3 regions of the Halomonas pelophila genome follow, and region 2 is predicted to be linked to each of the others. Evidence: riboswitches for the same ligand, from Rfam matches in the RefSeq annotation. Region 2 holds a riboswitch; each other region holds the start of a gene.

Evidence for each region. Region 2 has a riboswitch for thiamine pyrophosphate ahead of thiM (hydroxyethylthiazole kinase). Riboswitches for the same ligand answer to the same signal wherever they lie in the genome.
Region 1: linked by a shared signal. The riboswitch ahead of ABE957_RS04340 (sodium:solute symporter family transporter) and the one ahead of thiM (hydroxyethylthiazole kinase) in region 2 are both predicted to bind thiamine pyrophosphate.
Region 3: linked by a shared signal. The riboswitch ahead of ABE957_RS04330 (3-oxoacyl-ACP reductase) and the one ahead of thiM (hydroxyethylthiazole kinase) in region 2 are both predicted to bind thiamine pyrophosphate.

The regions. Positions count from the first base shown of each region.
Region 1 is NZ_JBEGCI010000003.1:190,486-194,825, reverse strand. Features, by position in the region: gene queF (NADPH-dependent 7-cyano-7-deazaguanine reductase QueF) at 1-636, opposite strand, end outside; gene ABE957_RS04350 (ABC transporter permease) at 638-1,411, opposite strand; gene ABE957_RS04345 (ABC transporter ATP-binding protein) at 1,408-2,349, opposite strand; TPP riboswitch at 2,621-2,741, shown strand; gene ABE957_RS04340 (sodium:solute symporter family transporter) at 2,825-4,267, shown strand.
Region 2 is NZ_JBEGCI010000001.1:327,445-331,784, forward strand. Features, by position in the region: gene ABE957_RS01505 (cytochrome b/b6 domain-containing protein) at 1-169, shown strand, start outside; gene thiE (thiamine phosphate synthase) at 278-892, opposite strand; gene thiM (hydroxyethylthiazole kinase) at 882-1,688, opposite strand; TPP riboswitch at 1,726-1,826, opposite strand; gene ABE957_RS01520 (hypothetical protein) at 1,868-2,134, opposite strand; gene ABE957_RS01525 (ATP-binding protein) at 2,204-3,637, opposite strand; gene ABE957_RS01530 (response regulator) at 3,634-4,302, opposite strand.
Region 3 is NZ_JBEGCI010000003.1:184,931-189,270, reverse strand. Features, by position in the region: gene ABE957_RS04335 (LLM class flavin-dependent oxidoreductase) at 1-119, opposite strand, end outside; gene ABE957_RS04330 (3-oxoacyl-ACP reductase) at 119-895, opposite strand; TPP riboswitch at 929-1,022, opposite strand; tRNA gene ABE957_RS04325 (tRNA-Gly) at 1,295-1,369, opposite strand; tRNA gene ABE957_RS04320 (tRNA-Glu) at 1,397-1,472, opposite strand; tRNA gene ABE957_RS04315 (tRNA-Gly) at 1,565-1,639, opposite strand; tRNA gene ABE957_RS04310 (tRNA-Glu) at 1,679-1,754, opposite strand; tRNA gene ABE957_RS04305 (tRNA-Gly) at 1,796-1,870, opposite strand; tRNA gene ABE957_RS04300 (tRNA-Glu) at 1,895-1,970, opposite strand; gene msrB (peptide-methionine (R)-S-oxide reductase MsrB) at 2,164-2,565, shown strand; gene ylqF (ribosome biogenesis GTPase YlqF) at 2,657-3,625, shown strand; gene ABE957_RS04285 (pyridoxal phosphate-dependent aminotransferase) at 3,697-4,340, shown strand, end outside.

The sequences.
Region 1 (4,340 bases), on a different contig from region 2:
GCGCAGCAGCCCCTCGCGGTCGAGCTTCGGGCCGCGGTAGCGGATCAGCACGCTGCCCCAGTCGGGCTGGCCGGTGACCGGACAGTTGGACTTGAGCAGGTGGGAGGTGAGCGTCTCCTCGACGATCTCCTCCCCCACCGCCAGGTGCTCGGCGCTGGGCGTGTAATCGGTCACCTCGATGTCCAGGTCGTCCAGGCACTCGCCGGGCAGGCGCTTCACCGCGAGCGCCGCGTCGTCCACGTCGAGCAGCTCGACGGAAACCGGCGCGCCGGCCGCCTGGGCCAGGTCGCGCAGCAAGGTGTCGATCACCGCCTGGCGGCTCTCGAAGCGGGTCTGGTTGAAGCCGTTGAGGTAGAGCTTCCAGGACTTGGACTCGATCAGGTAAGGCGACTCGGCCGGCAGGCGAAAGCGCGCCACGGCGACCAGCGGCTTGCCCCGGGCGTTGAGCCACGAGAGCTCGAAGGCGTGCCACTCGTCCTCGCCGACGAAGGGCAAGGCGCCCTCCTCGATGCCCAGCGGCGCGCGGTTGGCGGCCCGGGGGATGGGATAGAGCAGCCCGGCATCGTAGTGCTCGGGATAGGCGGACTCGCGCCCCAGCGGGGCGTGCTCGAGGGTGTCGGGTCGGTGTTGGGTCATGTCAGCTCCTGATGCCCTTGCCATGCTTCAGCATCCACAGCGCAACGCCATACAGCACGCTGATGAAGGCCAGCACCGCCGCCAGCGCCCAGCCCACGGGGATGTCGGAGACCCCGAGGAAGCCGTAGCGGAAGACGTTGACCATGTAGAGGATGGGATTGAGCATCGAGACGCCCTGCCAGAAGTCCGGCAGCAGCGAGATCGAGTAGAAGACGCCGCCCAGGTAGGTCAGCGGGGTCAGCACGAAGGTCGGCACGATGGAGATGTCGTCGAACTTCTTGCCCAGCAGGGCGTTGATGAAGCCGCCGATGGCGAACAGCGCCGCGGTGAGCACCACCACGAACACCGTGAGCAGCGGATGGGCCACCTCGATGCGGGTGAAGAACAGCGACACGACGGTGACGATCAGCCCCACGCCCAGGCCTCGGACCATGCCGCCGAGCACGAAGCCGCTCAAGATCACCCAGTTGGGCATCGGCGAGACCATCATCTCCTCGATAGAGCGCTGGAACTTGTTGGAGAAGAAGGATGATGCCACGTTCGAGTAGCTGTTGGTGATCACCGCCATCATGATCAGCCCGGGGACGATGAAGTCCATGTAGCTGTAGCCGTCCATCTCGCCGATCCGCGAGCCGATCAGGTTGCCGAAGATGATGAAGTACATCGTCATGGTGATCGACGGCGGCAGCAGGGTCTGCGGCCAGATCCGCGTGAAGCGCTTGATCTCCTTGACCACCAGGGTCCAGAGGGCGATGGCGATCTGCTGGGGGTTCATGGGCGCGCCTCCTTCTGCTGGCCGTCCTCCACCATGGAGACGAACATCTCCTCGAGGCGATTGGCGCGATTGCGCATCGACATCACCTGCATGCCCTGCTCGGTGAGCGACTCGAAGACGTCGTTGAGGCGCTGGCCGCGATGCACCACCACCGCCAGCTGGGCGTCGTCCACGCGATTGATCTCGAAGCCCTCGACCTCCGGGGCCGCCTCCACCGGATGGGCGAGATCGAGCAGGAAGGTCTCGGTATCGAGCTCGGCGAGCAGCTCGCGCACGCTGGTGTCGCGGATGATCTCGCCGTGGTTGATGATGCCCACGCGGCGGCAGAGGCTCTCGGCCTCCTCGAGATAGTGGGTGGTGAGGATGATGGTGACGCCCTCCTCCCGGTTGATGCGGCGCATGTACTCCCACATGCTGCGGCGCAGCTCGATGTCGACGCCGGCGGTGGGCTCGTCGAGGATCAGCAGCTTCGGGCGATGCATCAGCGCGCGGGCGATCATCAGCCGGCGCTTCATGCCGCCGGAGAGCATCCGCGCGCTGCCGTTGCGCTTGTCCCACAGGCTCAGGTCTCGGAGCAGCTCCTCGGCGCGGGGCAGCGCCTCGCGACGCGACATGCCGTAGTAGCCCGCCTGGGCCAGCACGATGTCGATGACCTTCTCGAACTGGCTGAAGTTGAACTCCTGGGGCACCACGCCGAGATGGTACTTGGCCCGGGCGAAGTCGGTGTCGATGTCGATGCCGAAGATCGAGATCTTCCCCGCGGTCTTCTGCACCAGCGAGCAGACTACGCCCAGGGTGGTCGACTTGCCGGCGCCGTTGGGGCCCAGCAGGGCGTAGAAGTCGCCCTGGGCGACGTCGAGGTCGATGCCCTTGAGGGCCTCGAAGCCATTGCCGTAGACCTTGGTCAACCCACGGATGGAAAGAGCCGGTTCGGCCATGAAAGATCCCGTAAAGAAAATGAATGGGATGCCGTGTCGGCACCCGCCAGAAAAAACACGCTCGAGGCGCGACACACGGGGCGCTGAGATGGGGGCGCCGCGGCGCAATTCAAGCCGCCGTTCAAGCCCCAGCTCAAGCAGTGGCCGGGGCCCTGCGCGCCCGGGCGCGACCTTCCCATCTTACGCCACTAGCCAGACAGTTCGCATGCTCATCGTTCATGCGGGCGTCGCGCGCCGTATTGACCCCGTGACGCCGGGGCCCTAGGCTGGAGCGCATTCCTGGGGGAGTCCTTGCGGACTGAGATTCCGGCACCGTGTATCGACGACACGGCCGGTAACCCTTCGAACCTGATCCGGATCATGCCGGCGAAGGGAAGGAAGTGCCATCCGGCCACGCTTCTCACCCAACGCAACTGCGTCCTCTCGTAGCGACGCTCGGCATCGCGCCGGGCCTTTCCATGCTAGGGAGAACGTCATGCTGCCGACCACTCATGCCTTCTGGTGGCTCATCGCCTTCGCGGCGCTGTTTGCCGTGCCGGGCATGCTCTACGCGCGCCGCCACACCGAGAGCCTCGAGGACTTCATCATCGCCCGCAACAGCCAGGGCGCCACCGCCACGGTGCTGACCCTGATGGCCTCGACGCTGGGCACCTGGATCCTGTTCGGCCCCGCCCAGGCGGCCACCTGGGGCGGGCTGGGCGCGATTGCCGGCTATGCGCTGGGCTCGCTGGCGCCACGGCTGGTGATGATTCCGCTGGGGCGGCGCCTGCGCGAGCTCTCGCCGGGCGGCCACTCGCTCACCGAGTTCGTGATGAGCCGCTACGGGCGCCCCATGTACGCCTTCACCCTGGTGATCATGCTGTTTTATCTCTTCATCTCCCTGGCCGCGGGGATCACCGCCATCGCCAAGATGGTCGGGCTGCTGGCGCCGGTGCCGCTCTGGGCGACCAGCTCGGTGGTGATGGCCGCCACCCTGCTCTACACCCTGTACGGTGGCCTGCGCGCCTCGATCTTCACCGACAAGGTGCAGATGGTCGTGATCCTGCCGCTGCTCGCCGTGCTGCTGATCGTCGGCTGGCAGGCCGCCGGCGGCCTCAAACCCACCCTCGCCGGCCTCGAGGCGACGGCGCCGCGGCTGCTGGACATCACCGACCTGGGCGGGCTCAAAGCTGGCCTCACCTTCTTTTTGGCCGTGATGCTGACCGGGCTCTTCTATCAGGGCAACTGGCAACGGGTCTACGCCGCCCAGAGCAACCGCGCCGTGGCCCTGGGCTTCCTGCTCGGGGGCCTTCTGAGCGCGCCGATGATCTTCGTGATGGGCCTGTTCGGCCTGGCGTTCGTGGGACTGGGGCTGCCCGGCGACGGTTCGGTGGCGCTGTTCAGCGTGCTGCTCGCCGACATTCCCGCCTGGTTCGCGGTGGGGCTGATCTTCCTCGGCCTGGCGCTGGTCATGAGCAGCGCCGACACCACCCTGAGCGCCGCCTCGAGCATGATCGCCGTCGACGGCGGGCGCCTGCTGCCCGGCGCCAGCGACCAGCGGCTGATGCGCCTGTCGCGCTGGCTGATCCTGCTGCTGGCACTGCCGGTGACCTTCGTCGCCGCCCAGGGCTACAGCGTGCTCTACCTGTTCCTGCTGGCCGACCTGCTGTGCTGCGCGGCAGCCTTCCCGGTGTTCTTCGGGCTGTTCAACCGCCGCTTCGACGGGCGCGCCGCGGTGCTCGCTACCGTCAGCGGCCTGGTCGCCGGCCTCACCCTTTTCCCGGCGCCGGGCGACGCCCTGACCACCCTGATGGAATCCTTCCTGCTCGCCACCTTCATGCCGGTCGTGACGGGCCTGGCGCTGCTGGCGCTGCTGCCGGCCAAGCAGCGCTTCGACTTCGCGGTGCTCAGCGCCGGCGCGCGACGCTTCGAGGGGTAAGCACCTTTCGGCCGATAAAGAACGGCCCCACACGACAACGCTCCTTTCGAGGGGCGTTTTGCGTTCTGGGGCG
Region 2 (4,340 bases):
GGTGGCATGGGTCGAGGAGGTCCATGAGCTGATGAGCAATGCGATTCTCGTGCTGGTGCCCCTGCACGTGCTCGGCGCGCTCTGGGAGAGCCACAAGCGCCGCGACAACCTCATCGCGGGCATGGTGCACGGCGACCGCCGGCCTTTCGAGCAGACGCCCTCGCGCTGACTCGGTCCGGCCTCCTCGTCACAGCGCCCCCGGCCCATTCGGGCCGGGGGCGCTTTTACGCCGGGTCTCCGGGGAGGTCATCCGCGGAGCGCGGTGCGTTTGGAGCGTTCAGCGGCGCGGGAAGGCGCGGGCGGCGGCCTCTGGGTCCGGGGTGCCGCAGATGGCGGAGATCACCGCCAGGCCGTCGGCGCCCGCCTGGCGCACCGCCTCGGCATGCTCGACCTTGAGCCCGCCGATGGCCACGCTGGGCAGCGGGCTCGCCGCCACCAGGGCGGCCAGGCCGTCGAAGCCCTGCGGCTCGGCGTGGTCGTGCTTGCTGGGGGTGGCGAACACCGGACCCAGGCCGAGATAGTCCAGGGCGCTCGGGTCGAGGCGGGCGAGCTGCTCGTGGGTCTGCACCGAGAGCCCGAGGATCGCCTGGGGACCCAGCGCCGCGCGGGCCCTGGCCACGTCGCCGTCGTCCTGGCCGATGTGCAGCCCGTCGGCGCCCGCGGCGAGCGCCACCTCCAGCCGGTCGTTGATGATCAGCGGCACGCCGCTGCCCGCGAGCGCCGCCTTGAGGCGGCGGGCCTGGTCGATCATCTCGGCGTCACTGGCGTGCTTGTCGCGCAGCTGGACCAGGGTCACGCCGCCGCGGACCGCGGCGAGTACCGTCTCCTCCAGGCCATGGTCGGCGCAGAGTCCGGCGTCGGTGACGAGATAGAGTGAGAGATCAAGGGGCATCGGCAACCTCCAGTTTGGCCCGCTCGGCGAGGGCCTCGGTGTCCAGGTGATAGAGGGCGTCGAGGAAGGCCACCGCGAAGCTGCCGGGGCCACGGGCCACCTCGCCGGCGAGCTCGCCGGCCACGGCGTAGCCGGCCAGCGCCGCCACCGTCGCCTCGAAGGGATCGTCGGCGCCGGCCACGAAGGCCGCCACCACGCCGGTCAGCGCACAGCCCAGGGTGGTGACCCGGGGCATCAGCGGGTGCCCACCGGCGACATGGGCGAGGCGCCGGCCGTCGGTGACCAGGTCCACCTCGCCGGTCACCGCCACCACGCCGCCGGTGTGCTTTGCCAGGCGGCGGGCGGCCTCGAGGGCCGCCTCGGCGGGGTCGGTGCTGTCCACGCCGCGTCCGCCGCCGGCGCCGCCCGCCAGGGCGATGATCTCCGAGGCGTTGCCGCGGATCACGTCCGGCGCGAGCGCCAGCAGCCGCGCGCCGGTCTCGCGCCGGTAGCGCGTGGCGCCCACCGCCACCGGGTCCAGCACCCAGGGGCGCCCCGTCTCTCCGGCCGCCAGCGCGGCGGCCTCCATGGCCTCGACCCAGTGGGGCGAGAGGGTGCCGATGTTGATCGTCAGGGCGCTGGCCAGGGCGGTGAACTCGGCGGCCTCCTCGCGGGCGTGGACCATGGCCGGCGAAGCGCCGATCGCCAGCAGCACGTTGGCCATGCTGTTCATGGCGACATGGTTGGTGATGTTGTGGACCAGCGGGCGGGTCTCGCGCACCCGGGCCAGGTGCGTGGCGGGATCGATGTGGTGCATGGGGCCTCCCCGGCGAGGGAGGTGCAGGTCGACGGAAGGTCGGCGCTGCACGACTCCCTACGCCGGCATTGTCCGGGTCAGGTTCCGAGGGTGCGTCTCAGCCGCGGCGTGCTCGTCGCGGCGCCCCTGTCGTCAGACCTCACTATCCCTGTCGTCCGCGCGGCTGTAAAGGCCGCGCATCAGGCCAGCAGCTGAATGCCGATCAGGGTGATCAAGCTGGCCAGGGTCAGGCTGTAGAGGGCCTCCATGACCTCATTCTGGCGGCTCATGCCCGGCGTCATCAGCACCAGGCCCGTCGCTCCCAGGGCGACCACTTCGAGCGGCACCGCCACCGGCTCCCAGCCGACCAGCAGCGCACCGAGGGTCAGCAGCAGCAGGCCCGCGACGACCAGCCGGCCAGCCTGTCGGGCGCTGGCGGAAAGGTTTTCCTGAGTGATCGTGTGCATGCAGGCGTCTCCTCGTCATGGCCGGGCCGAGCATCTGCTCCAGCCCCCCTTGACGCTACGGGGGGCGTCTTAACGACCGCTTAAGGGGAGATGACCATCGCGTGACGGCACCGCGTCGGCCGCACGGGGCGTTCTCGGCAGCGTGACCATGACGCTCAGGCCGCCGCCCGGGGCGTCGCCGAGCCGCAGCCGGCCATGATGGCGCTGCAGCAGGCGGTCGACGATAGAGAGCCCCAGGCCGGCCCCGGCGCCGGGGCCGCCGCGGTGGAAGCGCGCCAGCACCTGCTGGCGCTGCTGAGCCGGGATGCCCGGTCCCTGGTCCTCCACGGTGATCGTCACGGCGTCCTGCCCGGCGGTGAGCAGGATGCGGATCAGCGCGCCGGCCGGCGAGTGCTGCAGGGCGTTGCCGACCAGGTTCTGCAGCAGGGTGTCGACCGTGCCGGGCTCCACCTCGAGCCGCCAGTCCGCCGTCTCTTCGGCCTCCAGCTGAAGCTCCTGGCGACCCTCCACGGCCAGCGGCATCAGCTTGGCCAGCGCCTCGCGCACCTCGGGGAGCAGGGCGATCTCGCGCCCCTGGCCGTCGCCCTCCTGCTCGGGCTCGAGCCGGGCCAGGGTGAGCAGCTGCGAGACCATCCGCGTGACCCGCGCCACGCCGCCGCGCAGCTGGTCGAGCGCCTCGCGGCGGTCCTCGGGATCGTCGGCGGCCAGGGCATTCTGGGCGTGGAGGTCGAGCACGGCCAGCGGCGTGCGCAGCTCGTGGGCGGCGTCGGCGATGAAGCGCTGCTCCCGGGCACGCAGGGCGCGAATCCGCTTGAGCAGCCGGTTGAGGGCGCCGGCGATGGTCTCCAGTTCACGGGGCAGCCGCTGCATGACCAGCGGCTGCAGGTTCTGGGGGTCGCGGCTGCGGATCTGCGCGGCCAGCTGCGACAGCGGCCGCAGGCCCCAGCCGATGGCCCACCACAGCAGCAGGCTCAGCACCGGCAGCCCCAGCAGGTCCGGCATCAGAGTGCGCAGGGCGATGGCGGTGACCAGCTCGCCGCGCACGTCCTCGCGCTCCGCCACCAGCACCCGCCGCGGGCTGCCCGGGGCGTCCAGGGCGAAGACCCGCCACTCGTAGTCATCGAGGCGCGCGTTGCCGAAGCCGTTGCGCAGCGGAGTGAGCGGGGCCTCGGGGGCCTCGGCGGAGCGCAGCAGCAGGGTCTCGTCGTGCCAGGCCTGGAAGATCAGCTTGCTCTCGTAGGGGTGACGCACCACCGCCCCCTGGGCCTCGTCGCCGCGCTGCAGGGCCGTGCCGATGCTGTCCAGCAGCGCCTGGCGCTGATCCTCGGGGAGCGGTGCACCCACCAGCCCCTCCAGCAGCCGGGCGTTCTGGGCAAGCCGCGCATCGAAGAGTTCCTCCACCTCGTGGGCGGCGTCGCGGTAGCTGGTCAGCCCGATCACCAGCATGCTCAGGCCGAATACCAGCAGCACCACGCCCAGGGTGCGGCGGCGAATCGAGGTCATGAGGGGGACTTGTCCATCACGTAGCCGATGCCGCGCACGGTACGGATCAGCTCGGGAAAGAGCTTGCGGCGCAGGTGGTGGACGTGCACCTCGATGGCGTTGCTCTCCACCTCCTCGTCCCAGCCGTAGACCAGCCGGGTCAGGGTGTCGCGGGTGAAGACCCGGCCCGGATGGCTGAGGAACTCCTGCAGCAGGGCGAACTCACGCCGCGACAGCGCCACGGGCGTCTCCCGGTAGCTGACGCTGTGGGTGGCCGGGTCGAGGCGGATGCCGCGCGCCTCCAGCACGCTGCTGGCCTGCCCCTGGCTGCGGCGCAGCAGGGCCCGCAGGCGTGCCTTGAGCTCGTCGACCTGGAAGGGCTTGATCAGGTAGTCGTCGGCGCCGGCGTCCAGGCCGGCGATGCGGTCATCGATGCCGTCCCGGGCGGTCAGCACCAGCACCGGCACGCGGTTGCCCCGCCGGCGAACCGCCTCGAGCACCTGCATGCCGTCGAGCCCGGGCAGTCCCAGATCGAGAATCACGGCATCGAAGGGCTCGTCGCCCTTCAGCGCCGCCAGGGCCTGCCGGCCATCGGCCAGCAGGTCCACGGCGTAGTGTTCGGGCTTGAGCGCCAGGCGGATGCCCGCGGCCAGGCTAGGGTCGTCCTCCACCAGCAGTATGCGCATGTCCTGTCCTTGCAAGGGGCGTGTTCGGCGGTGTGGCT
Region 3 (4,340 bases), on a different contig from region 2:
GCGATGTCGCCGAGTCGCTCGGCGCAGGAGTCGGGATGCCGCCACGCCGCGCGATGGTGGCCGCAGCCCATCACGAACAGGTTGAGGTGCAGGCTCTCGTCGGGGTTGCGCGGTTTCATCACCCTTTCACCAGTCCGCCGTCGACGATCAGGTTCTGGCCGGTGACCGCCCTCGCCCAGGGCGAGGCGAAGAACAGCGCCGCGTCGGCGAACTCCTCGGGTGTGGTCACCCGGCGCAGCGGGGTGTTCTGCGCGATCAGGTCGAAGACCGCCTCCGGGGTCGCGCTGGACGCATCGGTGGTGCGCAGCAGCCCGCCGGAGATCATGTTCACGGTGATGTTGTCAGGCCCCAGGTCGTTGGAGAGGGTGCGGGTCAGCGAGAGCAGTGCGGCCTTGCCGGCGGTGTAGTCGTGATAGGGCACGACGGGGTTCTGGAAGAGGTTGGTGCCGACATTGATGATGCGACCGCCGCCCTGCTCGCGCATGCCGGCAAGCGCCGCCTGGATGGTGTTCAGCGCGCCGCGGTTGACGCCCTCGAGCTGCTGCTGGAGGCGTGCCCAGTCGAGCGTATCGGCGTCGGGACGCGCGTCGCCGTTGAAGGTGAACTCGGGCAGGGCGTTGTTGATCACGGTGGTGATCGGAGTGCCAAAGTGGCCACGCGCCTGCTCGAACAGCGCCTTGACCGCCTCGGCCTCACGCACGTCGGCCTGAACGGCCAGGACCCGCTGCGGCGCCTCCTTCACCAGCGCCTCGGCGGCCTCGCGGCTCTGGTAGTAGTTGACCACCACGCGGGCGCCCTGGTCGAGGAAGGCACGGGTCAGGTGGGCGCCAAGACCGCGAGCGCCGCCGGTCACGAGCACGACCTGCTGGTCGAGCGGGAGGGAGGAAACAGCCATGAGGACTCCTTGTTGCGCGGCGGAGGGCGCCGCGCTGGAGCCGGCCGACATCCCTTCGCCAGTGTGAACTGGATCAGGTTCGACGGGTATCATCTCAGCGGCCACTGCCGCACCCCGTGTCTCGGGCCACCATAGCGCATTCAGGCAAGCAGCAACAGCCGGGCTGGCGTTCCAGCTCGTGACGTGAGCCTTGGCCTGACCGGAGGGATACTGGAGGTCTTTTAGAAACTGGAGCGGGAAACGAGATTCGACTGGGCCGGCACTCCGGATCGTGATCCGAGCCTTGGCGTGTCGATATTGACCATATAGAAGATTGGAGCGGGAAACGAGATTCGACTGGGCCGGCACTCCGGATCGTGACCCGAGCCTTGGCTTGTCGATATGGGTTTCTTACAAGATTGGAGCGGGAAACGAGATTCGAACTCGCGACCCTCGCCTTGGCAAGGCGATGCTCTACCACTGAGCTATTCCCGCTGATCTGGAGGGCGTGCTTGTGAGAAGTGGCGTCCCATAGGGGGTTCGAACCCCTGTTACCGCCGTGAAAGGGCGGTGTCCTAGGCCACTAGACGAATGGGACACATGGAGCGGGAAACGAGATTCTACCGGGCTGGCGTACCAGCTCGCGACCCTCGCAGGCCCTACTCATATCCAATCAACCCGAAGGAAGAATGGAGCGGGAAACGAGATTCGAACTCGCGACCCTCGCCTTGGCAAGGCGATGCTCTACCACTGAGCTATTCCCGCTTGGTCTTCTCGCACTGTGTTGCTACCGGCTGCTGAAGGTGGCGTCCCATAGGGGGTTCGAACCCCTGTTACCGCCGTGAAAGGGCGGTGTCCTGGACCACTAGACGAATGGGACGCAATTTTACCTTCAAACTACTACCTTCCTCGAAAGGAAGATGGAGCGGGAAACGAGATTCGAACTCGCGACCCTCGCCTTGGCAAGGCGATGCTCTACCACTGAGCTATTCCCGCACTCCGGTACCTGAACGAATCGAGTGGCGTCCCATAGGGGGTTCGAACCCCTGTTACCGCCGTGAAAGGGCGGTGTCCTGGACCACTAGACGAATGGGACGCATTGGCTCGCTCGTCGAGGTGCGGCGAATATTACCGACGACCCCGAAAGCTGTCAAGCACCTCTCGCCGCTCGTTGATACCGCGTGACCTGCCAGGGGCCGCCACTGGAAACCCCCACCCGGCAAGATGTCAGAATGAGGGCGAGACGCCGAGCCCGCCGCCGGCTCAACGACGCAATGAGGAGAGAGTCCATGCGCAGCAAGATCGAGAAGAGCGACGCCGAATGGCGTGAGCAGCTGACGCCCGAGCAGTACCGCGTCACCCGCGAGAAGGGCACGGAACCGGCCTTCAGCGGGAAATACCACGTGAGTGATGAACACGGCATCTATCACTGCGTCTGCTGCAATGCGCCGCTGTTCGAGAACGAGCACAAGTTCAATGCCGGCTGCGGCTGGCCGAGCTTTGATCGCCCCTTCACGCCGAAGTGCGTCGCGGAGCAGACCGACACCAGTCACGGCATGCAGCGCACCGAGGTGACCTGCGCACGCTGCGATGCCCACCTCGGCCACGTCTTCCCCGACGGCCCGCGGGAGACCACCGGACTTCGCTACTGCATCAACTCGGTGGCGATCGAGTTCCACGCCGGCGAGTAGCCGCGAGCCCCGCGACTGTCCTGCCCGGAGACGGCCGTCCATCTGCTATGATGACGGCCGTTTTTATTCACGCTCATGCAGGAGAGGCTCGATGCTCGGCTGGTTTCCGGGACACATGAACAAGGCGCGCCGGCAGATCCTCGAGGCGCTGCCGGAGATCGACGTGGTGATCGAGGTGCTCGATGCCCGTCTGCCCTACTCCAGCGCTAACCCCATGCTCGCCGAGCTGGCGCGCCACAAGCCGGTGCTCAAGATCCTCTCGCGGGCCGATCTGGCCGACCCTGAGCGCACCCGGGAGTGGACGGCCTTCTTCGACGCCCAGGCCGACACCCGGGCCCTGGCGGTGACCACCACCCAGGCCCGCGAGCTCAAGCGCATCCCCAAGCTGTGCCACGAGCTGGCCGGCCAGGTGCGCGCCGACCGCGACGTGCGGGTGATGGTCATGGGCATTCCCAACGTCGGCAAGTCGACCCTGATCAACGGCCTGGCCGGACGCACGATCGCCAAGACCGGCAACGAGCCCGCCGTCACCAAGCGCCAGCAGAAGGTGCGCATCGGCGGCCGCGTGGCGCTGACCGACACCCCCGGGGTGCTGTGGCCGAAGATCGAGGACCAGGCCAGCGCCCACCGCCTGGCCGCCAGCGGCGCCATCCGCGACACCGCCATCGACTACGTCGACGTGGCCGTGGTCGCCGCCGCCGAGCTGGCCCGGCGTTATCCCGAGGCGCTCAGCGCACGCTACAAGCTCAAGTCGCTGCCGGCGTACACGGCGCACCCCGACGCCGACCAGGTGGATGCCGACGGCCCCGTGCGGGTCGACCTGCTAGCCCTGTCAGGCTACGACGGCCACGCCATCCTCAGCGAGATCGCCTCCAAGCGCGGCGGCCTGCGCACCGGCGGCGAGGTCGACCTGCATCGGGGCGCGGAGGTGCTGCTCCACGAGCTGCGCGACGGCAAGCTCGGTCGCCTTACCCTGGAGACCCCGGCGGACATCCCGGTCGCGCCGGAACCGGAGGAAGCGCCCCGCGAGGATGGTGGCGACGACGCCGAACCCGCATAATCGCAGGCGACGCCGACGAACAACGACCGCCCACCAGAGGCGGCACACGGACATCACTGGATTCAGCGCCCATGGATACCCCCCCGATCAGGAAATCGCACAAGCTCGAGAACGTCTGCTACGACATTCGCGGTCCGGTGCTCGAGCACGCCAAGCGGCTGGAAGAAGAAGGCCAGCGCATCCTCAAGCTGAACATCGGCAACCCCGCGCCGTTCGGCTTCGAGGCACCGGAGGAGATCCTCCAGGACGTGATGCGCAACCTGCCTACCGCCCAGGGCTACTGCGATTCCAAGGGGCTCTACTCGGCGCGCAAGGCGATCATGCAGGAGTGTCAGCGCAAGGAGATCCCCGGCGTCGGCATCGAGGACATCTACATCGGCAATGGCGTCTCGGAGCTGATCGTGATGGCGCTGCAGTCGCTGCTCAACGACGGTGACGAGGTGCTGATCCCGGCGCCCGACTACCCGCTGTGGACCGCCGCCGCCAACCTCTCGGGTGGCCACGCCGTGCACTACCGGTGCGACGAGCAGGCCGACTGGGCGCCGGACATGGACGACATCCGCGCCAAGGTGACCGCCCACACCCGGGCCATCGTGATCATCAACCCCAACAACCCCACCGGCGCCGTCTATCCGCCGGCGGTGGTGCGCGAGCTTCTGGAGATCGCCCGGGAGCACGACCTGGTGGTGTTCTCCGACGAGATCTACGACAAGAT